One region of the Kribbella sp. NPDC050281 genome, then DNA from elsewhere that is predicted to be linked to it. Evidence: predicted binding sites of a transcription regulator. Region 1 holds the regulator's gene; each other region holds the start of a gene.
What was found. Region 1 encodes HrcA, which represses chaperone genes, less so after heat shock. Its sites were predicted from a motif close to TTGGCACTCGNNNNNNNCGAGTGCCAA; they were not measured.
Positions count from the first base shown of each region.

Region 2: a site for HrcA is predicted at 3,634-3,660, ahead of groL (chaperonin GroEL). Genes of this name have one in related genera too.
Region 3: a site for HrcA is predicted at 6,247-6,273, ahead of groES (co-chaperone GroES). Genes of this name have one in related genera too.

Region 1 is NZ_JBFAKS010000018.1:120,468-129,887, reverse strand. It holds gene AB0I34_RS21085 (PhoH family protein) at 1-580, opposite strand, end outside; gene AB0I34_RS21080 (hypothetical protein) at 579-743, shown strand; gene AB0I34_RS21075 (SigE family RNA polymerase sigma factor) at 916-1,425, shown strand; gene AB0I34_RS21070 (Gmad2 immunoglobulin-like domain-containing protein) at 1,422-2,561, shown strand; gene AB0I34_RS21065 (16S rRNA (uracil(1498)-N(3))-methyltransferase) at 2,633-3,349, opposite strand; gene dnaJ (molecular chaperone DnaJ) at 3,397-4,539, opposite strand; gene hrcA (heat-inducible transcriptional repressor HrcA) at 4,569-5,591, opposite strand; gene AB0I34_RS21050 (Gfo/Idh/MocA family oxidoreductase) at 5,711-6,814, opposite strand; gene AB0I34_RS21045 (ThuA domain-containing protein) at 6,799-7,440, opposite strand; gene AB0I34_RS21040 (MBL fold metallo-hydrolase) at 7,603-8,373, shown strand; gene AB0I34_RS21035 (NCS1 family nucleobase:cation symporter-1) at 8,491-9,420, shown strand, end outside.
Region 2 is NZ_JBFAKS010000011.1:48,603-58,022, reverse strand. It holds gene AB0I34_RS14175 (ribonuclease) at 199-603, shown strand; gene AB0I34_RS14170 (glycoside hydrolase family 6 protein) at 677-1,660, shown strand; gene groL (chaperonin GroEL) at 1,826-3,451, opposite strand; gene AB0I34_RS14160 (hypothetical protein) at 3,685-4,248, shown strand; gene AB0I34_RS14155 (MmcQ/YjbR family DNA-binding protein) at 4,245-4,586, opposite strand; gene AB0I34_RS14150 (PspC domain-containing protein) at 4,745-5,077, shown strand; gene AB0I34_RS14145 (S8 family serine peptidase) at 5,247-8,867, shown strand; gene AB0I34_RS14140 (glycerophosphodiester phosphodiesterase family protein) at 8,919-9,420, opposite strand, start outside.
Region 3 is NZ_JBFAKS010000011.1:7,240-16,659, reverse strand. It holds gene guaB (IMP dehydrogenase) at 1-1,290, opposite strand, end outside; gene AB0I34_RS13980 (hypothetical protein) at 1,410-2,768, opposite strand; gene shbA (RNA polymerase sigma factor ShbA) at 2,761-3,381, opposite strand; gene AB0I34_RS13970 (GNAT family N-acetyltransferase) at 3,545-4,000, opposite strand; gene groL (chaperonin GroEL) at 4,071-5,690, opposite strand; gene groES (co-chaperone GroES) at 5,819-6,115, opposite strand; gene AB0I34_RS13955 (peptidoglycan-binding domain-containing protein) at 6,398-7,009, shown strand; gene AB0I34_RS13950 (class I SAM-dependent methyltransferase) at 7,019-8,179, shown strand; gene AB0I34_RS13945 (phosphotransferase) at 8,163-9,014, opposite strand; gene AB0I34_RS13940 (alpha/beta fold hydrolase) at 9,293-9,420, opposite strand, start outside.

The DNA.
Region 1 (9,420 bases):
TCATCAGCCGCGGGATCGACTCCGGGTCGAGCATGTCGTGCAGGGCGTCGTACAGCGGCCGCAGGTACGGGTCGATCTTCTCCGACAGCGTGCCGGGCAGGAAGCCGAGCCGCTCACCGGCCTCGACGGCCGGCCGGGTCAGGATGATCCGGTTGACCTCCTTGGCCTGCAGCGCCTGGACCGCCTTGGCCACCGCCAGGTACGTCTTGCCGGTACCGGCCGGGCCGATGCCGAACACGATCGTGTTCTTGTCGATGGCGTCGACGTACCGCTTCTGGTTCAGCGTCTTCGGCCGGATGGTGCGGCCGCGGCTGGACAGGATGTTCTGGGTCAGCACATCGGCCGGGCTCTCGGCCGTGGCGGACTTGATCATCGCGATGCTGCGCTCGACCGAGTCGGCGGTCAGCCCGTGCCCGGTCCGCACGACCGCGATCAGCTCGTCGATCAGCCGCTCGGCCAGGGCCAGCTCGGCCGGCTCGCCGTTGAGCGTGATCTCGTTGCCGCGGACCATGATGTCGGCGGCGAACTCCTTCTCGACGATGCGGAGGAACTCGTCCCGGGCTCCGAGCAGGGCCACCATGTCGATGCTGTTCGGCACGACGATCTTGTGCGACGCCTGCGCGCTGGTGGCGGTGCTCGATCGGGACAGCTCATCGCGTCCACGGCCGTTCGCGCGCGCCTCCGGTTCGATACTGCGTGGCCTGGACAGGCTCTTCCTCCTGATGCCGATGATCACTGACTGACTAACCCATGCTAGCCGTCTCCACTGACACCCTCACTTGTAATTCCCCGGAACACGCCCGAACCGCCCGAAACGGGGCCTGGTAGTTGTCAACCCGGGTGTGTTGTCAACCTGCAAGAGGGTCTCCGCGTCATCGTGTCGTGGCGCAACCAGCCGTGGTGTACGAAGAGTGCGTGACACATGAGTCCTCGTGGGATGCCGACGAGGCGTTGACGGCTGTCTACACGGCGCACTACACGTCGCTGGTCCGGCTCGGCGCCCTGCTGCTGCGCGACACCGGTACGGCGGAGGAGATCGTGCAGGACGCGTTCGTCGCGATGCACGGCCGCTGGCACCGGCTGCGCGACCCCCACAAGGCTCTCGCCTACCTGCGCACCGCGGTGGTGAACCGCTGTCGCTCCCGCCAGCGTCATCTGGTGGTCGTCGACAAGCACACGCCACGCTCGCTGCCGGACGCGCCGAGCGCCGAGCAGGCCGCGCTGCGGACGGCCGAGACCGACCGGGTGATCGAAGCGATGCGCACCCTGCCGGAGAAGCAACGCACCGTGATGGTGCTGCGGTACTACGGTGACCTCTCCGAAGCGGAGATCGCCGACTCGATGGGCATCAGCCGGGGATCGGTGAAGAGCCACGCCGCGCGGGCGACGAAGTCGCTGCGCCAGCTCCTGGAGCAGAACGTATGAACGAACATCCCAACGACTCGTTCGACGAGCTGATGCGGCGGTCCCTGCACGAGGAGGCCGACCGGGTCGAGCCGACCGACTCACTGCCCGAGATCCAGGCCCGCGCCCGGGCCCAGCGCCGTACGACGTCCCGGCGCCCGTGGGTGCTGACCGCGGGCGCTGCAATCGTCGGCACGGCGGCGGTGATCGGCGCCTTCACCGTCCTCGACGACAACACGAACACCGCAGGTGACAGCGGCGTCGCAGCCGGTCCGAGTACGTCGACCAGCGCCTCCGCACTGCCGTCGTCGACCACCCCACAGTCCAGCGCCTCGCCGAGCCAGCCGCCGCCAGAGCCGCCGACGGCACAGGCGACCTCGCTGCCGAAGGACCGCCGCGGTACGCCGGAGCCGATGGTGAAGGGAACCCTCGTCCCGGTCTACTGGCTCGGCGACAAGACCGCGGTCCGTCCCACTCCGGGAGCGACGACCAAGGCCACACCGAAGGTCCGGCTCTACCGCACCTGGGCGAAGGTGAGTGGCCGGCCCGCCGTCGAGGCGGTCCGGATCATGACGTCCAAGCAGCCCGGCGACCCTGACTACTACTCCGTGTGGCGGGGCGCCGAGATCAACACCGTCACCAGGTCCGACGGCACGGTCACCGTCGACTTCAAGCGGCTCCCGACGACGAAGCTCGACCCCGAGACCGCCGACGTGGCCGCCCAGCAGCTGATCTACACGGTGCAAGGCGCCCTCGACGACAGCAGCCAGCAGGTCCAGATCACCCAGGGCGGCCAGGTCGGTGCCCGGCTGTTCGGCCAGGTCGACACCAGTACGCCGCTCAGTCGCGCCCAGGCCGCCAACGTCCAGGCGCTGGTCTGGATCACCTCCCCGGCCCAGGGTCAGTTGACCAAGTCGATGGTCACCGTCGAAGGCACGGCCGCGGCGTACGAGGCGACGGTGAACTACGAGGCCACGAACCTGAAGACCCGCGAGGTACGGAAGGGCTACACGAACACCAAGGAGGGCCAGAAGTTCACGCCCTTCGCCTTCAACCTCAAGCTCACCCCCGGCCCCTGGCAGATCGAGGCCTTCCTCATCTCCCCCGGCGACGGCTCCACCACCGACGTCGACTCCAAGACCATCGAGGTCCGCTAGCAGGTTGTTTGCTCGCTGACCGGTTCTTTGACGCCGGCGATGAAACAACCCGCCAGCGGCAAGTCCGGATGCTAAGCCCAGCGGGAGCGCGAGAGGAGCGCGGCGGCTGCGGCTACGCCGGCGGTTGAGGTGCGGAGGACCGTGTCGCCGAGGCGGATGGGCTCGGCGGCGAAGGTGGCCAGCTCGGCCGGGGCGATGCCGCCTTCCGGGCCAATGACGATGACGATGTCGCCCTCGGTCGGGAGCTCGAGCGAGGCGAGCGGCGTCTTGGCTTCCTCGTGCAGTACGACGGGGAGTGCTGCGGCGGAAAGTAGTCGCGCGACCTCCGGCGTACTCGCGATGGGCTCCACGGTGGCGAACCAGGAACGGCGGGACTGTTTGCTCGCCTCGAACGCCCAGGCCTGCCACTTCCCGTACGTCTTCGCGGACCGCTCGGGGTTGTTGCGGAACTGACTCCGCTCCGCGTTCCACGGGACGATCACATCGACCCCGACCTCGGTCAGCATCTCCACCGCGAGCTCGGCCCGCTCCCGCTTCGGCAACGCCTGCACCACCACCAACCGAGGCAAAGCCGCCGCCTCGTGCCCACGCTGCTGCACCGACACGGTCACCCCGGCCTTGGACGCAGCCGTCACCGGGCCTTCGGCCCACGAGCCGCGACCGTCGGTCAACCGAATGCGCTCACCCGGCCCGATCCGCCGAACCACCGCCGCATGCCGGCCCTCCGGGCCGTCCAGGGTCAGTTCGTCGCCCACGAGTTCCGGCGCGAAGAAAACGGCAACGCCCACCAGCCCATCACCTTCCCGCGAGGCCGGCGGAGCCGGCCAAGCCTGTTTCAGTGGGCGCCGAAGGCGTCGCGGAGGCGGCCGAAGACGCCCTTGTGGGCGGCTTGGACCTGACCCTGGGGACGCTCCTCGCCACGAGCCTCGGCCAACTGCCGGAGCAGGTCGACCTGGGAGTCGTCCAGCCTGGTCGGAGTCTCGACGATGACCTGGACGATCAGGTCGCCGCGACCCGCGTGCCGCAGGCGCGGGACACCACGAGCCGTCAGTGTCATCGCCGTCCCGGACTGCGTGCCGGGCCGGATCTCCAGTGGCGTGGTCTCGCCCTCCAGCGTGGGCAGGTCGATCGTGGTGCCGAGCGCGGCCGCCGTCATCGGCAGCGTCACCGTGCAGTGCAGGTCGTCGCCGTTGCGGGTGAAGATGTCGTGCGGCTCGACCTCGATCTCGACGTACAGGTCGCCGGCCGGGCCGCCGCCGGGGCCGACCTCGCCCTGGCCGGACAGCTGCACCCGGGTGCCGCTGTCGACGCCACCGGGGATCTTGACCGTGACGGTCCGGCGGGACCGGACCCGGCCGTCGCCGGCGCACTCGACGCACGGGTTCGGGATCGTCGTACCGAAGCCGCGGCAGTTCGGGCACGGCCGCATGGTGCGGACCTCGCCGAGGAACGACCGCTGGGTGTGGGTGACCTCGCCCCGACCGTGGCAGATCTCGCAGGTGACCGGCTCGGAGCCGGCCGCCGCACCGGAACCCGAACAGGTCGGGCACAGTACGGCGGTGTCGACCTTCAGCTCCCGGGTGGTGCCGAATGCGGCCTCGGCCAGGTCGATCCGCAGCGGGATCAGTGCGTCCTGGCCGCGCCGGGTCCGCGGCCGCGGCCCGCGGGTGGCCCCGCCGGTCTGGCCGAAGAAGGCGTCCATGATGTCGGTGAACGTGAAGGCCTGGCCGAAGCCCGCGCCGCCCGGGCCGGCGCCCGCGGTCGCGAACGGGTCACCGCCGAGATCGTGCAGCTGCCGCTTCTGCGGGTCGCTCAGCACCTGGAAGGCGCGGCCGATCTCCTGGAACTTGTGGTGGGCGTCCTCGGAGTCGTTCACGTCCGGGTGGTACTGGCGTGCCAGCTTGCGGTACGCCTTCTTGATCTCGTCCGGCGTCGCGTCGCGGCTGACGCCCAGGACGGCGTAGTAATCGGTGCTCATACTCCAGACCAGGGGTTGGGTTCAGTCATTTAGGTGTCCGCCAAGATCTGGCTGACGTAGCGCGCGACGGCCCTCACGGCGCCCATCGTGCTCGGATAGTCCATGTGGGTCGGGCCGACGATGCCGAGCGTGGCCAGCGCCTCCGACTTGGACCCGTAGCCGGTCGCGACCACCGAGGTGGTGGCCAGTTCCTCGAACGGGTTCTCGTGCCCGATGCGGACCGTCAGGGTCTGCGGGTTGGTGGCCTCGCCGAGCAGCTTGAGCAGAATGACGTGCTCCTCCAGCGCCTCCAGCACCGGCTTCACGTTCCGCTCGAAGTCGTCGCCGTACCGGGTCAGATTGGCGGCGCCGCCGACCGCGATCCGCTGCTCGCCGACCTCGTCGGTGAACGTCTCCAGCAGCGTCGTCACGATCGCCGCGACCAGTGGCCGGTCCGCCGGGGCGAACAGGTCGGTGACCGCGGCCAGGGACGTGGTCGCCTCGGTCAGCCGCTGCCCGGAGAGTGCGGTGTTCAGCCGCGAGCGCAGGTCGGCGATCAGTTGCTCGTCGACGTCGTTCGTCTGCTCGACGATCCGCTGCTCGACCCGGCCGGTGCTGGTGATCAGCACCAGCAGCAGCCGGCGCGGGGTCATCGTGACGACCTCGATGTGCCGGACGCTGGAGCGGTTGAGCGACGGGTACTGCACGATCGCCACCTGGCGGGTGATCTGGGCCAGCAGCCGGACAGTACGGCGTACGACGTCGTCCAGGTCGACCGCGCCGGCCAGGAACGAGGTGATCGCCTTCTTCTCCGCCGGCGACAGCGTCTTGACCGTGCTCAGCTTGTCGACGAACAGCCGGTAGCCCGCGTCGGTCGGGATCCGGCCGGCGCTGGTATGCGGCTGGGTGATGTACCCCTCCTCCTCCAGCGCAGCCATGTCGTTACGCACGGTTGCCGGCGACACCCCGAGGTTGTGCCGGTCCACCAGCGTCTTCGAGCCGACCGGCTCATGGGTCGCCACGTAGTCCTCGACGATGGCGCGGAGAACATCCAGCTTGCGATCGTCCAGCACGCGCACCACCTCCCTCGCCTCGACGTACGACTCAGTGACCCTTGGCACTCAGTTGAAACGAGTGCCAGTCTACCGAGCCGTAGTAGCTCGCACCGACGCGTGACGGCGTGGGACGGGTCTCAAGCAAGCTCGGGGGACGCTCCCAACGGTACGGGCGCGGGCCGGGTGACTGTGCTCGCGACATCCACTGGCTGGTCCTGGGCTGCCGCTTCGAGCAAGGACTCGAGTACGTCGAGCACGTGGTAGGCCAGTGCACCGTCGGCCCGGTGCGGCTGACCGGTGCGGACCGCCCGGGCCATGTCCGCGACCCCGACGCCCCGGCCGGCTCCGGCGTACCCACCGGCGACCGGGACCTCTGCCCAGTCGCGGTTGGCAGCGGTAGCGATCTCGACCTTGCCATCGAACCCGTTCGGGTCGGGTACGGACAGGCTGCCCTCGGTCCCGTGCACCTCGATCCGCGGCAACCGCGTGGCCCAGATGTCGAACGACATCAGCACCGTGGTCAGCGCACCCGACTCGTGCTCCAGTACGCCGGTCACGTGCGTCGGCACCTGGACCGGGAATGTCTCGCCGGCTCGCGGACCGGTGTGGATCTTCCGCTCCTGCTTCGACTGACCGGCCCGCGCGGTGACGCGTCGTACCGGACCGAGCAGGGTCACCAGGCTCGTGACGTAGTACGGGCCCATGTCGAGGACCGGACCACCGCCGGGCTGGTAGTAGAACTCCGGCGCCGGGTGCCACAGCTCGTGCCCGGGCGTGACGAACGACGCAGTGGCAGCCGTCGGTACGCCGATGTCGCCGCGGTCAATGACAGCCCGGGCGGTCTGGGTGCCAGTGCCGAGCACAGTGTCCGGCGCGCAGCCGACACGGAGGTTGTTCGCGGCGGCGTACTTGAGCAGCGGCTCCGCCTCGGCCCGGTCCACGGCCAGCGGCTTCTCGCCGTACACGTGCTTGCCGGCTTCGAGCGCGGCCTGGTGCACCGGCGCGTGGGCGGCGGGGATGGTCAGGTTCAGCACGATCTCGACGTCGTCCGCGGCGTACAGCTCGTCCGGGGACATCGCGCGGACGGCAGGGTTGCTGTCGGCGATCGCCTGCGCGCGGCTGATGTCCAGGTCGGCGACCGCGACCACATCGACGCCAGGCAGCTTGGCCAGGTGGTCGAGGTAGGTGCCGGAGATGACGCCCGTACCGACGATGCCGATGCCCGTCACTTGCTCGCCCACAGCAGCCCCCGCTCGACGATGGTCCGCACCTCAGGTACTTCGAGGTCGTCCAGCTTGTGGCCGACGGTGCAGACGAAGACCTTGCCCGCGCCCCAGGTCCGGGTCCAGACGGCCGGCATCACGGCACCCTCGATCCACGGGTAGTCCGGATGCGAGCGGAACGTCGTCGTGGCGAGCACGGTGTTGGTCGGGTCGTAGTGCACGTAGTACTGCTCGGTGTGGACGTCGAAGTGGGTGATGCCCTCGACGATCGGGTGTTCCGCGACGACGTCGACGCGGTAGTCGGTGAAGCCGTGCGGGTGCGAGATGAACTGCCCGCCGGTGATGAAGCTGTAGTCGGCGTTGGCCCGGAACGAGTCGACGATGCCGCCGTGCCAGCCGGCGAACCCGGTACCGCGGCGGATCGCGGCCTCCAGGCCCTTGAAGTGGTCGGCGTCGATCTCGCTCATCGTGACGCACTGCAGCACCAGGTCGGTGCCGTCCAGGTCGAGGTAGCTCTCGGTGCTGTCCGAGACGGTCACCTCGTAACCGTTCTCTTCCAGGAACGGGATGAACAGGTCGGTCGCCTCGACCGGCGAGTGCCCTTCCCAGCCGCCCCGGACCACCAGTGCACGTCGTGTCGTCACGCCGACCGCCCTTCGAAAGTTTCGCTGCCGAGTTCGGAACCGTTGCGAACCGCCACCGTGACACTAGGCGCCGCCCGACCGCCCTTCAAGTGCGATTCCGTCCCCTGGATGCGACGGGACCGGTGGTCGGAGGGGATGTATTCGGCAAGTAATCTCGCTCCCATGAGTACGTGGGCCGAAGTCGGCGATCGTTGCTGGGTCCGCCGGTACGACGAATGGGACCTCAACGTCGGTCTGGTCGTCGGGGCGGACGGTGCGCTGGTGATCGACACCCGGGCGACGACCGAGCAGGCCGAGGAACTGCGGGACCACATCCGCGAACTGACCGATCAGCCGGTGCGCTGGGTCGTCAACACCCACGCGCACTTCGACCACGTCGCCGGGAACAGCGTCTTCGATCAGGCCGAGGTCATCGCCCACGAGAACGCCGCGACGGCCGCCGAACTGACGGCGCAGACCTTCGCGGTGGCGAGGGTGGTCGATCTCGGTGACCGCAGGGTCGAGTTGCTGCATCTGGGGAACGCGCACACCGATGGCGACGTGGTGGTCGTCGTACCGGATGCGGACGTGTACTTCGTCGGCGATCTGATCGAGGAGTCGGCGCCACCGTCGTACGGAGAGGACTCGTTCCCGCTGGAGTGGCCGGACACGATCGACCGGGTGATCGGGATGCTGTCCGGCTCGTCGAAGGTCGTCCCTGGTCACGGCGCGGTCGTCGACGCCGAGTTCGTGCGCGACCAGGCCGGCGACCTCGGCACCGTCGCCAACACCATCTCCGGTCTCCACCACGGCGGCACCCCGCTGGAGCAGGCTCTCGCCCACACCGACGACTGGCCGTGGCCGCTCGAGAAACTCCAGGACGCGATCAAGCGCGGCTACGAGGCACTCGGCACCCCGCGCCGCCCGACGCTGCCCCTGCTCGGCCCCGGCTGATTACCGCAAGTGCACGGGTCGGGCGATCAAGTTGTAGTTGTCCGTTGACACCGCGTCAGGTTTGCCGCACTTTGTTGCGAAGTGCGGCGCGAACCACGACCGGATGGGGTGGCAACCATGACCACGATCGAGCAGACCACTCATCCCGACGGCAGAGTCGAACTGGCTGATCCCGCCGTACTCGCGGACAGCCCGTACGCCAACGCGGAGCTCGCGCCGACCCGATTGCCCGAGCGGCACTGGACGACGTACAACTATGCGGCGCTGTGGATGGGAATGGCGCACAACATCCCCAGCTACCTGCTGGCCGCGGGTCTGGTCGCGCTCGGGATGAACTGGCTGCAGGCGTTCATCACGATCACGCTGGGGAACCTGATCGTGCTGGTCCCGCTGCTGCTGAACAGCCACGCCGGGACGAAGTACGGCATCCCGTTCCCGGTCTTCGCGCGCGCCTTCTACGGCGTCCGCGGCGCGAACTTCCCGGCCCTGTTGCGCGCGTTCATCGCGTGCGGCTGGTTCGGCATCCAGACCTGGATCGGCGGCCAGGCGATCTTCGTGATCGTCGGCGAACTGTTCGGCAACGGCTGGACGGAGGCGTCCGCGGTCGGCGGGCACCCGTGGACGATGTGGCTCAGCTTCGCGTTCTTCTGGGTGCTCCAGATGGTGCTGATCTGGCGCGGCATCGAGGGACTGCGGCGGTTCGAGAACTGGGCGGCGCCACTGGTCACGGTCGCGTTCCTGGCGCTGATGGTGGCGATCCTGGTCAAGGCCGGCGGGTTCGGCCCGATCCTGTCGCAGCCGTCGAAGCTCGGCTGGGATGCCGACTTCTGGAAGATCTTCGCGCCGTCGCTGATGGGCATGATCGCGTTCTGGGCGACGCTCAGCCTGAACATGCCGGACTTCACCCGGTTCGGTAAGGGGCAGCGCCAGCAGGTCGTCGGCCAGATCATCGGCCTGCCGACCACGATGTCGTTCATCGCGCTCGTCTCGATCATCACCACGTCCGGCACCGTGCTGGTCTACGGCACGGCGATCTGGGACCCGGTC
Region 2 (9,420 bases), on a different contig from region 1:
GGCGCGCTTCCGCTCAGTGCGAGCTGTGCGAGCGGATCGGTCGCGCCGGGAAACAAGTCGGTGTGCTCATCGGTCGCTCCTTCCGCTGCGGAATGTACTCTCGCCGGGCCAGACACTAGAGCCAGTACGGGGTCATAGTCCAACTGTTATTCACAGTTGGGATGTACCGCGGTCGCCTGAGCAGGGAAGCCTCCGGGCATGAGAACCCTCATCGCCGCCCTCACCCTCGTCGCCGCGACCACCCTCGGCTCCACGGCGTACGCCGTACCGACGCACTCCCAGACCGTCCCTGCGCAGTCCGTCGCCGCTGTTCCGGACTGTGCGCTCAGTTCGTTGCCGTCGCAGGCTTCCGACACGCTCGAACTCATCCACTCCGGTGGGCCGTTCCCGTACAGCCAGGACGGCACCGTGTTCCAGAACCGGGAAGGCATCCTGCCGGACGAGTCGACCGGCTACTACCACGAGTACACCGTCAAGACGCCTGGATCGCCCGACCGCGGCGCGCGCCGGCTGATCGGTGGCGGCGCGACCACCGACCCCGCGCAGGTCTACTACACCGCCGACCACTACGCGTCGTTCTGCGAGGTCGACGAAGAGAGCTAGTCCCCACCTGCGACGGTACTGTCGTCGACACGTTGAGTAACCATCCCGCCCCTGACGGAAGGACTCATCCTCGATGTCGACCTTGCGCACGGTCGTGATCGGCCTGCTCGCCGTCGGACTGGTCGCCGGCGGCCGGCCCGCACCCGGGCTGGCCGTCGCGACCGGCAACCCACTCAAGCTGACCAGCGGTTTCTTCGTCGATCCGGATTCCAGCGCGGCCGGCTACGTACGACGGCACCCAGGTGCGACCGAGATCAAGACCAGGATCGCAGACCAGGCGGGTGCGCGGTGGTTCGGTCGTACGAGCGGTGACGTCAAGCAGGCCGTGACGGCGTACACCGCGGCCGCCGACACGCTGGACAAGCTGCCGGTGCTTGTCGCGGGCAACGTCCCGGGCCGCGACTGCGGTGGTCGCTGGAGTAGTGGGGCCGAGTCGCCGTCGGCGTACCGGACCTGGATCAGCCAGTTCTCCGACGGGATCGGTGCCCGGCCGGCGATCGTGGTGATTGAGCCGGACGCGCTGGCACGGCTCGACTGCCTGTCGAGGAAGGACCGGCCGGCGCGGATCGCGCTGCTCAAGTACGCCGCCAACCAGTTCGCGACGAAGAACCCGAACACCTGGGCCTACATGGACGCCGGTACGGCGACCACGCTCGAGACCAAGGAGATGGCACGGCGGCTGCGGCTGGTCGACATCGGCAAGATCCGCGGCTTCGCGCTGAACACGTCGAACTACTACACGACCGAGGAATCCGCGGCGAGGGGCACCGCGATCAAGGCGGCGCTTGGCGGCGCCGGTGAGTTCGTCATCGACACCAGCCGCAACGGCAACGGCTCCAACGGCACCTGGTGCAACCCCACCGGCCGAAAGCTGGGCGCCCCGCCGCAGGTTGGCGCCGCACCAGACGAGTCCAGCCCGACAACCGGCACCCCCGCCGATCTGCTGCTCTGGCTCACCACACCCGGAACCTCCGACGGGCTCTGCGGACTCACCCCAACCGTCCCCCTCGGCACCTTCTCCCCCGTCCTCGCCACCCACCTGATCACCGGCACCTGACCCACAACGGAAAGCGGTCCCGGGTCGGAACCCGGGACCGCCTTTGTCCTGCCGTGCGCTGTCGGACCTCCCCACACCCACAACCCCCCACCCACAACGGAAAGCGGTCCCGGGTGGGGACCCGGGACCGCCTTTGTCCTGCTGTGTGCTGTCGGACTTCCTAGCTCAGAAGTCCATGCCGCCCATGTCGGGCGCGCCACCCGGAGCGGCCGAGGCCTTCTCCGGCTTGTCGGCGATGACGGCCTCGGTCGTGAGGAACAGGGCCGCGATCGACGCCGCGTTCTGCAGCGCCGAACGAGTCACCTTGGCCGGGTCGATGATGCCGGTCGCGATCAGGTCGACGTACTCGCCGGTCGCGGCGTTCAGGCCGTGTCCGGTCGGGAGGTTGCGGACCTTCTCCACCACGACGCCGCCCTCGAGGCCGGCGTTGATCGCGATCTGCTTCAGCGGGGCCTCGACGGCGTGGCGCACGATCTGCGCTCCGGTCGCCTCGTCACCCTCGAGCTCCAGCTTCTCGAACGCCGCCACGGACGCCTGCAGCAGAGCCACGCCACCACCGGCGACGATGCCCTCCTCGACGGCCGCCTTCGCGTTGCGAACGGCGTCCTCGATGCGGTGCTTGCGCTCCTTCAGCTCGACCTCGGTGGCCGCGCCGACCTTGATCACCGCAACGCCACCGGCCAGCTTGGCCAGCCGCTCCTGCAGCTTCTCGCGGTCGTAGTCGGAGTCCGACTTCTCGATCTCGGCGCGGATCTGGTTCACCCGGCCGGAGATCTGGTCGGCGTCACCCTCGCCCTCGACGATGGTCGTCTCGTCCTTGGTGACGACGATCTTGCGGGCCTGGCCGAGCAGCTCCAGGTCGACGGAGTCCAGCTTGAGGCCGACCTCCTCCGAGATGACCTCGCCACCGGTGAGGACGGCGATGTCGACCAGCATGGCCTTGCGGCGGTCACCGAAGCCCGGCGCCTTGACGGCGACGGCCTTGAAGGTGCCCTTGATCTTGTTGACGACCAGGGTGGCCAGCGCCTCGCCCTCGATGTCCTCGGCGATGATGGCCAGGGCCTTGCCGGTCTGCATGACCTTCTCCAGCACCGGGACCAGGTCCTTGATGCTCGAGATCTTGCTGTTGACGATCAGGATGTACGGGTCGTCCAGGACCGCTTCCATCCGCTCCGTGTCAGTCACGAAGTACGGCGAGATGTAGCCCTTGTCGAAGCGCATACCCTCGGTGAGCTCGAGCTCGAGGCCGAAGGTGTTGCTCTCCTCGACGGTGATGACGCCTTCCTTGCCGACCTTGTCCATCGCCTCGGCGATGATCTGGCCGACCTGGTTGTCAGCGGCCGAGATGGACGCGGTCGACGCGATCTGCTCGCGGGTCTCGACGTCCTTGGCCAGCTTGAGCAGCTGCTCGCTGACCGCCTCGGTCGCCTTCTCGATGCCCTTCTTCAGGCCCATCGGGTTGGCGCCGGCGGCGACGTTGCGCAGTCCCTCGCGGACGAGAGCCTGAGCCAGCACGGTGGCGGTGGTAGTGCCGTCACCCGCGACGTCGTCGGTCTTCTTGGCAACTTCCTTGACGAGCTCGGCCCCGATCTTCTCGTACGGGTCCTCGAGCTCGATCTCCTTGGCGATGGAGACACCGTCGTTGGTGATCGTGGGGGCGCCCCACTTCTTCTCCAGGACGACGTTGCGGCCCTTCGGGCCAAGCGTCACCTTGACGGCATCGGCGAGGGTGTTCATACCCCGCTCGAGGCCGCGGCGCGCCTCTTCGTTGAAAGAAATCAGCTTGGGCATTCTCCGCGAGTCCTCCCGCGTCGAGTCTTGGTGGTTCAGCCGGCCGGATGCCCGCGACGGACGGCACCGGCAGCGCAGCGGTCACGTCCCGCCACAGTCCCAGCACCTCATCGAGGCCGTCTTCTGTCCCACTCCACGAGCACGAGCATTATCACTCTCACCCATGGAGTGCTAACCAAGTATTAGCACTCGCCCCAAACGAGTGCAAGCCAGGTCCTCGCTACCGTATGCGCATGGTGGAGGTGCGACCGGCGGGTCCGGACTCGTGGCGGGACGTGGCAACGGTGATGGGTGAGCGCGGCGATCCGTCGCGCTGCCTGTGCCAGTATTTCCGCCTCCGCGGCCGTGCCTGGTCCGACGCCACCCCGGACGAGAATCGCCAGGGCTTGCGCTCCCAGGTGTGTCACGGTGAGCGACCACCCGGCGTCCTTGCGTACGACGGCCATACACCGATCGGCTGGTGTGCAGTCGCCCCACGCACGTCGTACCCACGGGTCGTGGCCTCACCCCACTGGCGGACGGACCACCCCGACTCGTGGGTGGTCACCTGCTTCGTCGTACCGGTCGGGAAGCGCCGGAAGGGCGTTGCGGGTGAACTGGCGGCCGGCGCCGTCGCCATGGCCCGCGAGTACGCCGCTCCGTCCGTGGAGGGCTGCGCGGTCGACACCACACTGGCCGACCGCACTCCGTCAGCGGATCTCTACCGCGGCCCGCTGTCCGTCTTCCTGGACGCCGGCTTCACCGAGGTCAGCCGCACCAGCCCGCAGTGGGTCCTGGTCCGCAAGCTCCTCGACTAGACCTTGGACTCGAGTTGGGCGACCAGGAACTTCGGTGCGGTCAGGCGCCAGGCCTCGGTGATCAACTCCTGCACCTCGTCGTCGTCAGCCGCGGCCAGGTCGATCTCCAGCCAGGCGAACCGGCCGCCCTCCCAGGAAGGTGAGTAGACCTCTGGGTTCTCCGCGACCAGCGCCTGTTGCTCCTCGCGGAGCGCCTTGAGCATCAGCCTGCTCTCGTCCTCGGACATGTAGGCGAAACCCTTCTTGCGGACCTTGAAGGCCGGCTGGCCGGCCCAGCCCTCGTGCTCCTCCGTCCCCGGCAACCCCTGCATCACCTTCAGCACCGTCTGCGCGTCCATCCCCCGACGGTAAATGCGGCCACCGACAGTCCGAACGTCCGCTGATCCGGGCCGAAAGTGGTAAGGGCCGCCGGGTCAGGGACACCGGGGTCAGGCCAGGGGTCGGGTCGGTACCGATCCTGATGTGGCGGACCGCCTCCGGGCGGGAGAGTAGAGCCATGACGAACTCCAACGCACCGTTCCAGAACCTTTCCGGCAAGGTCCTCCGCCGGTCCCAGTCCCAGCGGATGCTGTCGGGTGTCTCCGGCGGGCTCGCGGAGTACTTCAACATCGACGTGACCCTGGTCCGCCTCACCATCGTCGGCCTGACCCTGATCACCGGCGGCACCGCGCTGCTCGGCTACGCGGTCGCGTGGATCGTGATCCCCGAGGCCGACGGCAAGGCGGTCTGGCAGAACGTCCAGCAGTCCGTGAACCAGCCCAACTCCCCCGAGGCCGACATCGCCTCCCGCATCTACGACGACAACAACAGCAAGCCCCCGGCGGCGTGACCACCCCTGCGCCGTACCCCGGCGCAGCCACCCCCGGACGCAGCGCGGCAGGGTGACCACAACCACCGTCACCCTGCCGCCCTGCATCGGCGACCGACTCCCGTCATGACGAGTTCTCGCCAGCCGGATCGATTGCCGGTATCCCTCCGGGCTCCTTACGTTCCAAAGCGTGCTCCCACGACTACTTCCCGCCGTCGCCCTCGCCGGATCGCTGGCCCTCGCGCCAGTGACAGCAACCGGCAGCGCCGCGGCCGCGCCAACCGCCGCGCACGAACCGTCAGCCGCGGTCACCAGGACTGACCTGGTCACACTGGTGACCGGTGACGTCGTACGCCTCGACACCCTGGCAGACGGCAAGCAGCAAGCCACCGTCGTCACCACCGCGCCCGGCAGCTCCAACGCCGGCACCCACACCTATCTCCAGGACGGCGACGTGTACGTCGAGCCGGCCTCGGCGCTGGACCTGATGGCCGCCGGCAAACTCGACCGGCGGCTCTTCGACGTCAGCGCCCTCGTGCGCCAGGGGTACGGCGACAACGACCGGAGCACGCTTCCGCTGATCGTCTCGTACCGCACCGGCGCGACCTTCAAGGCAGTCAGCCAGCCGAAGGACGCCAAGACCGGCTTCCTCGCCGACATCCAGAAGCGGCCCGACGTCGAGAAGGTGTGGCTGGACGCCCGCACGCGGCCGGTCGGCACGCCGCTCACCAAAGGCACCAAGGACTCCGCTGCGACGAAGACCACCAGCGCGTACGACGGAACAGGTTCCCTGATCGCGGTCCTGGACACCGGCATCGACGCGTCTCACCCGGACTTCGCCGGCCGGATCGACCTGACCCGCGACTTCACCGGCGGCAACGACACCACCGATCGGTTCGGCAGTGGCACACACTCCGCGTCGCTCGCCGCCGGCAGCGGCGCCGCGTCCGACGGGCAGTACGCCGGTGCCGCCCCGGGCGCTCACCTCGCGGTCGGCAAGGTCTTCGACGACACCGGTGCCGGCTACGAGTCCTGGGCCATCGCCGGGTTGCAGTGGGCAGTGGACTCGGGGGCCGACGTCATCGACGTCAACGTCGCCGGCAGCATCACCCGTGGCGAGGATCCGCTGACCCAGGCGGTCGACGACCTCGGCCGGCAGTCCGACGCCCTGTTCGTCGTACCGACGAGCTCCAAGAGCTATGCCGAACCAGGGACGACGAACGTGGTCGCACCCGGTGCGGCTCCAGCCGCCCTCACCGTCGGCGGCACCAACCATGGCAACTGGTGGGACCGGGCGAGGCACGGCGTCATGGCAGACCGCGGGGCCATCAAGCCTGAGCTCGTCGCACCGGCGTTCGGCGTCATCGGCGCCTACCCGGGTGGCGGTTACGCGTCTGCTGCCAGCACCTCTGCCTCTGCTGCGTACGCCGCCGGTGCGGCTGCCGTCCTTCACCAGGAGCACCCGGAGTGGTCGCCGGGCTTGCTCAAGGCAACCCTTGCCTCCAGCGCCGATCCGGTCGAACGCAGCACGGCATTCACCGTGGGCGCAGGAGCGGTCGACCTCGCTCGGGCCACTGCCCAGCAGATCAGTGTCGACCAAGGCGTGGTGAGCTTCGGGCACATCACTCGGCCCTACCGCGCCGACCAACTGCGGCAGCAGAAGACGCTGACCTATCAGAACCACTCCGAGACTGCGGTGACCCTCGATCTGGCCACCGACCTGCCCGGCGTGACCGTCACACCGGCCACGACCACCATCGCGGCGGGCGCATCGGCCGACGTCACGCTGAAGCTGGATGCGACCGCACTGGTGGCCGACGAGTACAGCGGACGGGTCACCGCGACCGGTTCCGGCGTAGAGCTTGCGACGACCGTCGGCTTCGTCAAGCAGGACGACACCGTCGACGTGACCATCCGCATGCTCGACCGGAACGGCAAGCCGGCGAGCGGCCGGGCTCGCGTCGCGCCGTACCAGGAGGCCGACGGACGGTACTACGCGGAGGAGCTGCTGTTCTCACCGAACCAGAAGGAGTGGACGCTGCGGCTGCCTGAGGGCAACTACAACGTCTTCGGCCTCATCACCACACCGGACGGCTCCGGCGACACGACGTCAGAGATCAGCATCGTCGGACTGCCCAAGATGTCCGCCCACGCGCCGAACTACACCGTCACGCTCGATGCCCGCACGGCGAGGCCGATGACCCTGACGACCTCGAAGCCGTCGGCGCCGCACTCCGTCTCGGTGCGGTGGAACCGGGGCGATCCGGGCGACACCCACGCGATCTACGACGAGTGGGCGACCGACATGACCACGGGCACGCCGCTGCGGCTGTCCATGTCACCGACCGAGCGGGTGACGGATGCGGGCTTCTCGGTCATGACGACGTGGGACTCCGGCGTGCCGCTGCTGCAGGCGCGGTCCGGTGGAGGGCGGGTGAGCGCGTCGTACGCCGGAGGTCCACTCACCGACGGGAAGCGCCGGTACCGGCTGGTCGACGCCGACGCCGAACCGAAACAGGTGGCCGGTGCGGTGGCGCTGATCCAGCAGCCAGGAGACCGGTCGGTCGACGAGGTGGTCCAGCAGTTGACCGACGCCGGAGCAGTCGCTGTTGCCGTCTACCCCGTGCACACCGCGGACCTGGTTCCGCACCTCTACGGTCCCGGTGTCGTGACGATGGCGCTGTCGCGGTCCGACGGTCTCGAGTTGCGGTCCGAAGCCCGCAGCCCGTGGGCGTGGATGGAGCTGACCGAGACACCGCGTTCGCCGTACGCGTACGACGTGAGCTTCGTCGAGAAGGGTCAGGTCGGGCGCGATCTGTCCTACCGCTCGTCCGACCTGGCGACGGTCACGACCCGGATCTACTCCTCCGGGACCGGCGAAGCGGGAGCCGGCTGGGTCCTGAACCAGCACTCGGACACGTCCTGCGGCTGTTCCACGTCGCCTGTCGAGGACTGGGTTCCGACGACCGGTTACACGCGGACCCAGTACGTGACGGCCGACCGGGACGTGAAGGCGACGACGGCCTGGGAGTTCTACGCCAAGAAGACCCTCGTCCGGCCGCGGGAGTTCCCGACGTACCGTCCGGGTGAGCACGCCGATCTGGAGTTCCTCAAGGCGCCGTACTCACCTGGGGTCGCAGCCGGCGCCCGGAACGACAGCCAGGGCACCACCAACCGGCGGGGCGACGTCATCGACTTCGACTACGCGCCGTTCACCGACGCCGCCGGGAACTGGGCGCGGTCGCTGCCTGGCACCTCGGTGAACACCACGCTGTACGCCGACGACACCGAGGTCTACAACAGCGGCTTCACGGTCGGCAACGTGCCGGTCCCGGCAACCTCCAGCCGCTATCGGCTCGTGTCCGACGTGGCCAACAACCGCAGTGTCGTCGGACTGACGACCAACGCCCACACCGAGTGGACGTTCGGTTCGACAACCGTCGCAGCGGGCAGCAAGGTCCTACCGCTGCTCGACGTCGACTACACCGACGTCACCGACGCCCGCTCCGGCCACACCGCCCTCGACCTCGCCAACACCGCACGCCTCGGTCAGCGCGTCTCGCTCAACCTGTCGGTCGGCCACCAGCCCGGCGCCACCGCAGACCCGATCCGCTCCCTGACCGTCGAAGTCTCCACCGACGAGGGCGCCACCTGGCAACCCACCTCGATCCGCAACCTCCACAACGGCCGCTACCAGGCCACCTACACCCACCCCCACAAGGGCCAGTCCGTATCCCTACGCATCCACTCCACCGACACCGACAACAACGCCATCACCCAGACCCTCACCAACGCCTACAACCTCCGCTGACCCCCGACCAGGCGGCAGGGTGAGAGCCCCCACCCTGCCGCCTCCCCTTTGTTAGACGTTCAACGCCGTTTGTTTGAGGGTGGCGGTGGCTATGTCGGGGTGGTCGGCGAAGACGCCTTGGATGCCCAGGGTGGCGAAGCGGCAGAGTTCGGCGGGGAGGTCGAGGGCCGTGGGGAGGAAGCGGCGTTCGGCCCGGAAGGTCCAGATCTGGACGTTCAGGCCGAGGCGGTGGGACTGGTCGACCAGTCGGGTCGGCTCACCCAGGTTGCCCGCCGCGGTGCGCGGGATGACCAGATCCTTGTGCGGCGCCAGCACCTGCGCGTACGTCGACACCTCGCGCAGCCCAGCCGGCTCGATCAGGTCCGCGAAGGTGCGGCCGTCGCCAGTACGGCGGAAGTCGTTCGGGGCACCGTCTGCATCTACCAGTTGCACCAGCGGCACCCGGGTCATCACCGACAACCGCCGCAGGCTGGTCGGCTCGAAGGACTGCACCATGATCTCGTCGTCGCGCAGCCGCAGGGCCAGGATCCGCTCGGTCAGCAGCTCCTCCAGC
Region 3 (9,420 bases), on a different contig from region 1:
GGCGATCAGCTTCTCGTCGCTGCCGACGTCGCTCTGGAAATAGCGGTCCTTGGAGTACGACTTGCGCAGGCCGCCGGACTGCATCGCGCCGAGCGAACCCATCCCGCGGTACGCCTTGAACTGCTTGCCGTTGATGAAGACCAGGTCGCCCGGGGACTCCTCGCAGCCGGCCAGCAGCGAACCCAGCATCACGGTGTCCGCGCCGGCGACCAGCGCCTTGGCGATGTCACCGGAGTACTGCAGGCCGCCGTCCCCGATCACCGGTACGCCGGCCGGCTTGCACGCCAGCGATGCCTCGTAGATCGCGGTGACCTGCGGTACGCCGACGCCGGACACGACCCGCGTCGTACAGATCGACCCCGGTCCGACGCCGACCTTGACGCCGTCCGCGCCCGCGTCGACCAGCGCCTGGGCGCCGGCCCGGGTCCCGACGTTGCCGCCGACGACGTCGACGCCGCGGGTGGCCGGGTCGGCCTTGAGTTTGCGGATGATCTCCAACTGGGCCTGGGAGTGACCGTGCGCGGTGTCCACGACGAGCACGTCGACGCCGGCCTCGACGAGCGTCATCGCCCGCTTGTAGGCCTCACCGAAGAAGCCGATCGCTCCACCGACCCGCAGCCGGCCCGAATCGTCCTTGGTGGACAGCGGGAACTTGTCGCGCTTGACGAAGTCCTTCAGCGTGATCAGGCCGGTCAGCTTGCCGGCGTCGTCGACCAGCGGCAGCTTCTCCACCTTGTGCTTGCTGAGCAGCGCCATCGCGTCGTCGGCGGAGATGCCCTGCCTGCCGGTGATCAGCGGCTGCTTGGTCATCACTTCGTGCACCGGCCGGGACAGGTCGTTCTCGAACCGCATGTCGCGGTTCGTCACGATGCCGACGAGTACGCCGGCGTTGTCGACCACCGGGACGCCGGAGATCCGGTACTGCGCGCAGAGCGCGTCGGCCTCGCCGATGCTGGCGCCGGGGCCGATGGTGATCGGCTGCGCGATCATGCCGGATTCGGAGCGCTTGACCAGGTCGACCTGCTGGGCCTGGTCCTCGATCGAGAGGTTGCGATGCAGGACACCGAGGCCGCCCTGGCGGGCCATGGCGATCGCCATCCGCGCCTCGGTGACGGTGTCCATCGCGCTGGACAGCAGCGGGATGTTCACCTCGATGTTGCGGCTGACCCGGGACCGGGTGCTCGCCTCGGACGGGATGACGTCGGACTCGTTGGGCTGCAGCAGCACATCGTCGAAGGTGAGGCCGAGGACGGCGAACTTGTCGGGAACTCCAGCGGGTGTGATGTCCATGGGGGAAACAGGCACCTTTGCACGGCGAGATCGGAACCCCATCCTAGCCGCGCCGCACGAGTCCCCCGAACTGCCCGGTCGCACCACCCGCCGCGGACCGGCGGCGGGTGGTGTGCGGGTCAGCTCGTCCGCGTGTTGACCACGCCCAGGATCTGCAGGACGGTCTGGTCCTCCAGCGAGCCGTGGGTGCGCTCGATGGCGGCGTGCTTGCCCTCGGCGTACTGGCCGGTGGAGTGCTTGCCCTTGGCGTAGGTCTCCTTCACGGATCCGCTCGAGACCTCGCCGCTGGAGTGCTTCGCGTCCGTAGTGGCGCTGAAGAACGTCTCGGCACTCTTCAGCTCGGCCACAACCCCGGTCGGGGTCGGCAGCACCGGCAGGACCTTCTCCAGCAGGTCGGTCAAGGCGCCGCCCGCAGGCTCCTGGTTCTCACCGGGCGCGTCGTCGCCAGGCTGGTCGGTGCTTGGCTTCTGCTCGTCACCAGGCTGCTCGGGCGCCGGGTTCGTGTCGCCCGGGACCGTCTGGCTGCCGCTGTCCGACCCGGCGTCGCCGGTGCTCGAGTCGCCCGTGCCCGTGCCGGTGTCGCCGCTCGGCGCCGTACTCGGCGGCGTCGTCGTGTCGCCGCTGTCCGTCCCGGTCTCGCCGTTGTCCGGCGGGGTCGACGGCGGGTCGGTCGGCTCCGTGGTCGGCGGCGGCGTCGTCGGGTCCGTCGGCGGCGCAGTCGGGTCCGTCGTCGGGTCCTGGGTCGGATCCGTGGTCGGGTCCGACGTGGGCGGATCCGTCGGGGCGGAGCCCGGCTCGTCGGTCTGGCCGTTGCCGTTGCCCGTCTGGTCCGGCGGCTGGGTCGTCTGCGTCGCCGGCGGCACCACCGGCTGCTGGATGATGCTCGGCAGCTCCTTCGGGAGCGGCCGGGCCAGCGGCGGGTTCACGTCGGTGGTCGCCTGCGGGAGCTGGTCGGCCGCGACGGTCTCGTCGGACTTCGCCTTCTCCTCGGCGGCCTTCTCTTCCTGCTTCTTCTGGTAGTCCTTGGCGACCTTGACGATCTTGGTCTTGTCGACCACCGGCATACCGTCGAGCTGTTCCTTCGGGAAGCTGGTCTGCGGGCGGACCGCGTCGACCATCTTCTCGATGACCTTCTCGTACGGCGACAACGGGTCGCCGGTGACCGCGGCGGCCACTCCGGAGACCGACAGCGCGGCCACGGCGGCGACACCGAGTGCCAGACCGCGGGCCGCCACCTTGCGGGCGAACGGGTCCGTCACCGGGTTCAGAGCCGCGCAGCGCGCCAGGAAGCTCTCCGGGTCGTCGATCGTCTCGACCGGCAGTTCGTCCTCCACCTCCACCGCGAGCCGTAGCTCGGCCAGCAGCTTGACGGCCGGGTCGTGCTCTCCCGCGCCGAGCGCGGTCTCCCCACCAGCGGCCAGCAGATCGAGCAGTGCGTCATCAGCGTCGATCGCGTCGAGATCGAAACGGTCAGCCATGATGCCCCTCCCCTGCTCCTCGTTCCAGCTGTGCCTCATGCCCCACAAACCCCCTGAGCGTGTTCAGCGCTCGATGTTGTGCGACCCTCACCGCCCCCGGTGTCATCCCCAGTGCCCGGCCGGTCTCCTCGGCTGACATCCCCGCTACCACCCGGAGCCGCAGGATCTCCCGCAGCTTCTCCGGCAACTTGTCCAGCAGCCCCATGATGTGCTGGACCTCCGAATGCCGGACCGCGTGCTCCTCCGGCGTCGGTGACTCGTCCGCGCCGTCCGGCAGGTCCGGCGTCGAAACGTCGGCCACCGCGAACGCGCGCTGGGCATCGGCGACCTTGCGGGCCGCGATGCCGTAGACGAAAGCCTCGAAGGGCCTCCCCTCGTCGCGGTACCGGCCGAGTGCGCCGAACACCGCGACACAAACCTCCTGCGCGACGTCGTCGACCATGTCGGCGCCGCCCGGATAGGTCCACAGCCTCGACCGCACATAGCGGTGGGCCACGGCACGCACCCTGGTGAGCAGGTCGTTCAGAGCTGTCCGATCGCCTTCGCTCGCGCGTGCGGCAAGATCTCGAAGCTCGACCCGGTCGTGGGTGTGTGGTACTTGGACCTCGGTCACCCTCGCCCCCCTCGTGTCGGACCGGTCAGCCTGACAGATGGTACGGCTCTCACCTTCCCTTGCCTAGTGGCAATTCGTGATCACAACCAGATTCTGGTCACGATCTGTCACTACTGGCCCGTACGGATCCTGTACTGCGCGATCGTCGCGCGATCCTCGTCCCTTAGCTGGGGGCGTCGAAGTGGATGAGCTCGCAGGCCTGGTCGCCACCCCAGTCGATCGGGGTGCGGCCGGTCTCCAGCCATCCGGCCCGCCGATACAGCCGCTCGGCCGGACCGCGATTGTCCACGACCTCCAAGGACAGCTTCCGCCTGAGCTCCGCCGCCGTCTTCACCGAATGGTCCAGCAACTGCCGTCCGATCCCCGCGCGGGTCGCCTTCGGATCCACGAACAACCGCTCCACGGACACGCCGTCAGGCCCGTTGGCGGTCAGCGCCACGTGCCCCACCACGCGCCCGTCGCTGACAGCCACCCAGCACCCGAGCCCGTCCTCCGGCGTCAACCACTTCCGCGCATCCGCCGGCCAGTTCACCGGGTACCCAGCCACCTCATGCACATCCCGCAACAGCCGGACGCAGATGTCCAGGTCCTGCTCGCCACGTTCTCTGATCAGCGTCACAAGCCCATCCCAACAGAACACCGCCCCGGCAGGACTGCCGGGGCGGTGCTGTGGAACTACTACCTGAGGATCAGTGACCGTGACCGTGGCCGTGACCGGCTGCGGCGGGCTCCTCTTCCTCGGGCTTGTCGACCACGAGGGTCTCGGTGGTGAGCAGCAGTGCGGCGATCGAGCCGGCGTTGGCGAGCGCGGACCGGGTCACCTTGACCGGGTCCAGCACACCCTGGGCCAGCAGGTCGCCGTACTCGCCGGTGGCGGCGTTGAAGCCGCTGCCGACCTCCAGCTCCGCGACCTTGGCGGTCACGACGTAGCCCTCGTAGCCGCCGTTCTCGGCGATCCAGCGCAGCGGCTCGACGATCGCCTTGCGGACGATCCGGACACCGGCGAGCTCGTCACCCTCGAGGTCCAGACCCTTGTCCAGGACGGCAGCCGCGTGCACGAGGGCGGAGCCGCCGCCGGCGACGATGCCCTCCTCGATCGCGGCCCGGGTCGCGGACACGGCGTCCTCGATCCGGTGCTTCTTCTCCTTCAGCTCGACCTCGGTGGCCGCGCCGACCTTGATCACGCAGACGCCACCGGCCAGCTTGGCCAGCCGCTCCTGCAGCTTCTCGCGGTCCCAGTCGGAGTCGGTGCGCTCGATCTCGGCCTTGATCTGGTTCACCCGGCCGTCGATGTCGTCGGACTTGCCGGCGCCGTCGACCACCGTGGTGTTGTCCTTGGAGACCACGATCCGGCGCGCCGAACCGAGCACCTCCAGACCGACCTGGTCCAGCTTCAGCCCGACCTCCGGAGCAACGACCTGCGCGCCGGTCAGCGCGGCCAGGTCCTCCAGCATCGCCTTGCGGCGGTCACCGAAGCCCGGCGCCTTGACGGCGACGGAGGTGAAGTTGCCGCGGATCTTGTTCACCACGAGGGTGGACAGGGCCTCGGCCTCGACGTCCTCGGCGATGATCAGCAGGGTCTTGCCGGACTGCACGACCTTCTCCAGCAGCGGCAGCAGGTCCGCGATCGCGGAGACCTTGCCCTGGTGGATCAGGATGTACGGGTCCTCCAGCACCGCTTCGCCGGCCTCGGCGTCGGTGATGAAGTACGGCGAGATGAAGCCCTTGTCGAACTGCATGCCCTCGGTGAACTCGAGCTCGGTCCCGAAGGTGTTCGACTCCTCGACGGTGATCACACCGTCCTTGCCGACCTTGTCGAACGCGTCCGCGATCAGGGCGCCGATCTCGGCGTCCCGGGCGGAGATGGTGGCGACGTGGGCCATGTCGCCCTTGTCGTCGACCGGCCGCGCAGTCTCGATCAGCTTGGCCGACACGGCCTCGACGGCCGCCTCGATGCCCTTCTTCAGGCCCATCGGGTTGACCCCGGCCGCGACGGCCCGCAGGCCCTCGTGCACCAGTGCCTGCGCCAGCACCGTCGCGGTGGTGGTGCCGTCACCGGCGATGTCGTTGGTCTTGGTGGCGACCTCCTTGGCCAACTGCGCACCAAGGTTCTCGAACGGGTCGTCCAGCTCGACCTCACGGGCGACGGTGACACCGTCGTTGGTGATGGTCGGGGCGCCCCACTTCTTGTCCAGGACGACGTAGCGGCCCTTCGGCCCCAGCGTCACCTTCACCGTGTTCGCGAGCTTGTCGACGCCGCGCTCCAGCGCGCGCCGAGCGTTCTCGTCGAACTCGAGGATCTTCGGCATGAAAAATCCAGTCCCTCTCTGAAATTCGCGCTTCGTAACAGCAGTTCCGAGCTCGCTGCCCCGGACCGACTCCGCCCCGGCGCCGGGAGGGCACCAGGGCGGTGTCAGTCAGGAACAGCGAGCGGCCGTCACTTGCTGACGACTGCGAGGATGTCGCGGGCGCCCAGGATCAGGTAGTCCTGGCCGTCGTACTTGACCTCGGTGCCGCCGTACTTGGAGTAGATGACCTTGTCGCCGACGGCGACGTCCAGCGGGACGCGGTTGCCGTTGTCGTCGATGCGGCCGGGGCCGACGGCGAGGATCTCGCCCTCCTGGGGCTTCTCCTTGGCGGTGTCCGGGATCACCAGGCCGGACTTCGTGGTCTGCTCGGCTTCGAGCGGCGCGACGAGGACGCGGTCCTCGAGCGGCTTGATCGTGACCGACACTTGCTGACCTCCACGGTCGATTTGCTTGTCTGCAGTTCAGGGTGGTCGCGCTCCCCTGCCGTCGCGGGGGTCAGAGGCCGGACCGCTGGCACCCTCGGGTGGAGAGTGCCAACACCGAATCTAGGCCGCGATTAGCACTCGGTCAACTCGAGTGCCAGACTTCCTCTGTCGGCGGAGTCTGTGACCGGCCGGGTACGGATCGTGGCCGAACGCTGGGCCTGACCCCCGTCGCCGTGCGACCGTTTCCACAGGAGGGCTTCCCACCGGGTCCGAGGAGCGACCATGGCCATCAGCTTCCCGTCTCTACCCAAGCTGTCCGGGCGCACGATAGCGGTCCTTGCCGCAGTGGTCGCAGTGGCCGCCGGAGCGGTCGCCGCCGGAGTGTCGAAGGACCAGCCGGCCACCCCGAGCGTTGGAGCTCCCGCCGCAGATCAGCCGGCGGAGCAGGCTCCGGCCGATCAGTCGACCGACGCGACCCGCACGTCCGCCGAGGCAGAGACCAAGGCCGCGGCCGCACTGCCACAGTGCCGCGCGGCCATCCTGGTGCCGGTCAACAGCAGCTGGGGCATCCCGATGCCGTCGATCTACGCGAGCAAGAGCACCACCTGCAACCTCATGTACGGCGACGACCCGAATCGCGGCTCCACCGTGTACGGCGACCCCGACACCGCCATCCAGGTCCTGCAGCGCAACCTGAACTTCTGCTACGGCACTCACCTCGCAGTCGACGGCATCTACGGCAGCAACACCCGTGCAGTGGTCAAGACGGTGCAGCGCAAGCACAAGCTCGTGGTGGACGGCATCTACGGCCCCAAGACCCGCGCGGCCATGAACTGGCGCCTCTACTCCTCTGCCACCAACAGCTGGAGCAGGAGCTGCTCGAGCCCGCTCTAAAGTTGCGGGGTGACTGTCACCGCGTTGCTGGACGGGTCGGGCACCGAGGTACTCGCTGAGGCCTGTGCGGCGTACCAGCCCGGCAAGGAGCTGCAGCTGGTCGAGAGGCTGCGGCGCAGGTACGACGCGACGCTTGTGACGATCGCGGTCACTCAGGCATCGCTGCGGCACCGGGCCGTCGCCAAGTTCGGAGCGGATGCGGCCCGGATGTACTTCACCCCGGACGGTCTGGAGCAGGCCACCAGGACCACGGTCGGCACGCACCGGGCCGCACGCATCGCAGCGGCCTTGCCGGGCAGCAGTGTGGTCGACCTGGGCTGCGGGATCGGTGGCGACCTGATCAGTGCGGCCCGCGCCGGTCTACGGGTCACCGGCGTCGAACGTGACCCGGAGACCGCAGCTACAGCCCGCGCCAACCTGGCCGCCCTCGGTCTGCCCGGTGAGGTCATGGTCGGCGACGCCGAGTCCACCGAGCTCACGCCGTACGACGTGGTGTTCGCGGACCCCGCTCGACGCGCTGATGGTCGGCGCGTGTTCGACCACAATGCCTACTCACCGCCGTGGACCTTTGTCACCGAGCTCTTGCAGCGCACTGCCTGCGTGAAGGTCGCGCCTGGCATCCCGCACGACGCCGTACCCGAGGGCGTCGAGGCGGAGTGGATCTCCGACGCCGGTGACGTGAAGGAGGCCGCGCTCTGGTCCGGGGCGCTGTACACCGGCACCCCGCGGCGGGCGACGTTGCTGCCCAGTGGCGTGAGTGTGGCGGATGCGCCCGAGGCTGAGAGCGGTCCGGTCGAGCGGTACATCTATGAGCCGGATGGTGCCGTTGTGCGGGCCGGTCTGGTGACCGCGGTGGCCGCCGCGGTTGACGGGTGGCTGCTGGATCCGCGGATCGCGTACGTCACCGCACCGAAGCTCGTGCCGACCCCGCTCGCGTCGGCGTACGAGGTGGTGGAGGAGCTGCCGTACAAGGAGAAGGCACTGCGATCCTGGGTCCGCACGCAGGGCATCGGCACGCTCGAGATCAAGAAGCGCGGGGTGGACGTCGACCCGGCCCAGCTCCGGAAGAAGCTCGCTCCGAAGGGCTCGGAGTCCGCCACGCTGATCATCACGCGCATCGGTCGCGACGCCGTCGCCTACTCCTGCCGCCGGGTCAAGATCGAGCCCTGAGCCATTCGAGCGCTGCCAGGCCCAGGCCCTGCTTGTACTCGCCGATCGGGCCAGGGCCGGCGCCCTTCATGCAGAAGCCGGCGTGGGCGGCCAGAACGGCAGTGAGGTCGTCAGGGTCGAGCCGGGCGGTCAGCGGATGATTGGCGGCGTACGGCTCGGGATCGAGGCCGTGCCAGGCGGCGGTGGACAGGAGAGCGATCACGTCGAGGGACGCCGATCCGCGGCGGGCGTGCGGCCAGTCGACGAAGTACACCTGCTCGGCGCCGAGCAGGATGTTGTGCGGGTAGAGATCGCCGTGCACGAGTTCGTTGCCCTGGACAACCTCCAGGCCACGGTCCTCCAGGGCGATCAGGTGAGCACGATCCCAGCCGGGTACGTCGCGCGCCTCGCGCCAGCCGCCGAGTCGCGGGAAGTCAGTGGGCAGACCGTCCGGCGCCGGGTGTGCGGTGATCGCCTCCAGGACCCGCTCCAGCTCGTCCGGTCGCCACGGATACTGCGGTTCGCGACCGTCGACGTAGGTGAAGACGAGAACCAGATAGGCGCCGTACGACGCTGTGCCGATGAGACGGGGCGCGGACACACCGGACGGGAGTCGCGTCGTGATGCGCGCCTCGTCGACGTACATCGCGTACTCGATCGGCCAGTCCTCGCTGGAGATCGCCTTCGCGAACACACGCCGTCCATCGACCAGGTCGAGCTGGGACGCCAGTCCGGGCGAGTAGCCGCCGGCGCAGTTCTTTGCGGACGCGACTCGGCCGCCGGCAAGCTCCTCGATCAGCGCACGCACGGGCTCCGGGAGGCCTTCCCATCGGAGTCTGTCCTTGCTGGCTGGCATGCTGTGAACTCCCTTCGCGCCGGACTTGCGTAGTGAGTGCATTCGAACATATGATCGATCTCGCGAGCGGGTCCCCGGGCGACCTGCCGGTAGGCGAGGTGCTGCGTCTGCTGCTGCACTCCCCGGGGATCCGCCACTAAACGGGCGACGTCCGGTCTGAGGAGGCGGACGTCGACTGAGTGTCATGCGGGTGCAGTCGGGCGTTCACCTGGGTTCGGCAGGGTAGGTGGCAGAACCGGTTGGCCGCTGACCGTTCACCTGGGGAGCAGGCGGCGAAGTCACCCCAGGTCTCTGCCCGCTGCCGTGCTCTTCCCCGCACTGCAGTGCACTTCGAACCGTTCCACGACCGGCAGCCGGAAGCGTGCCACCGCAATCGACCCGACCGCGATCGGCAACAACGCCTTCG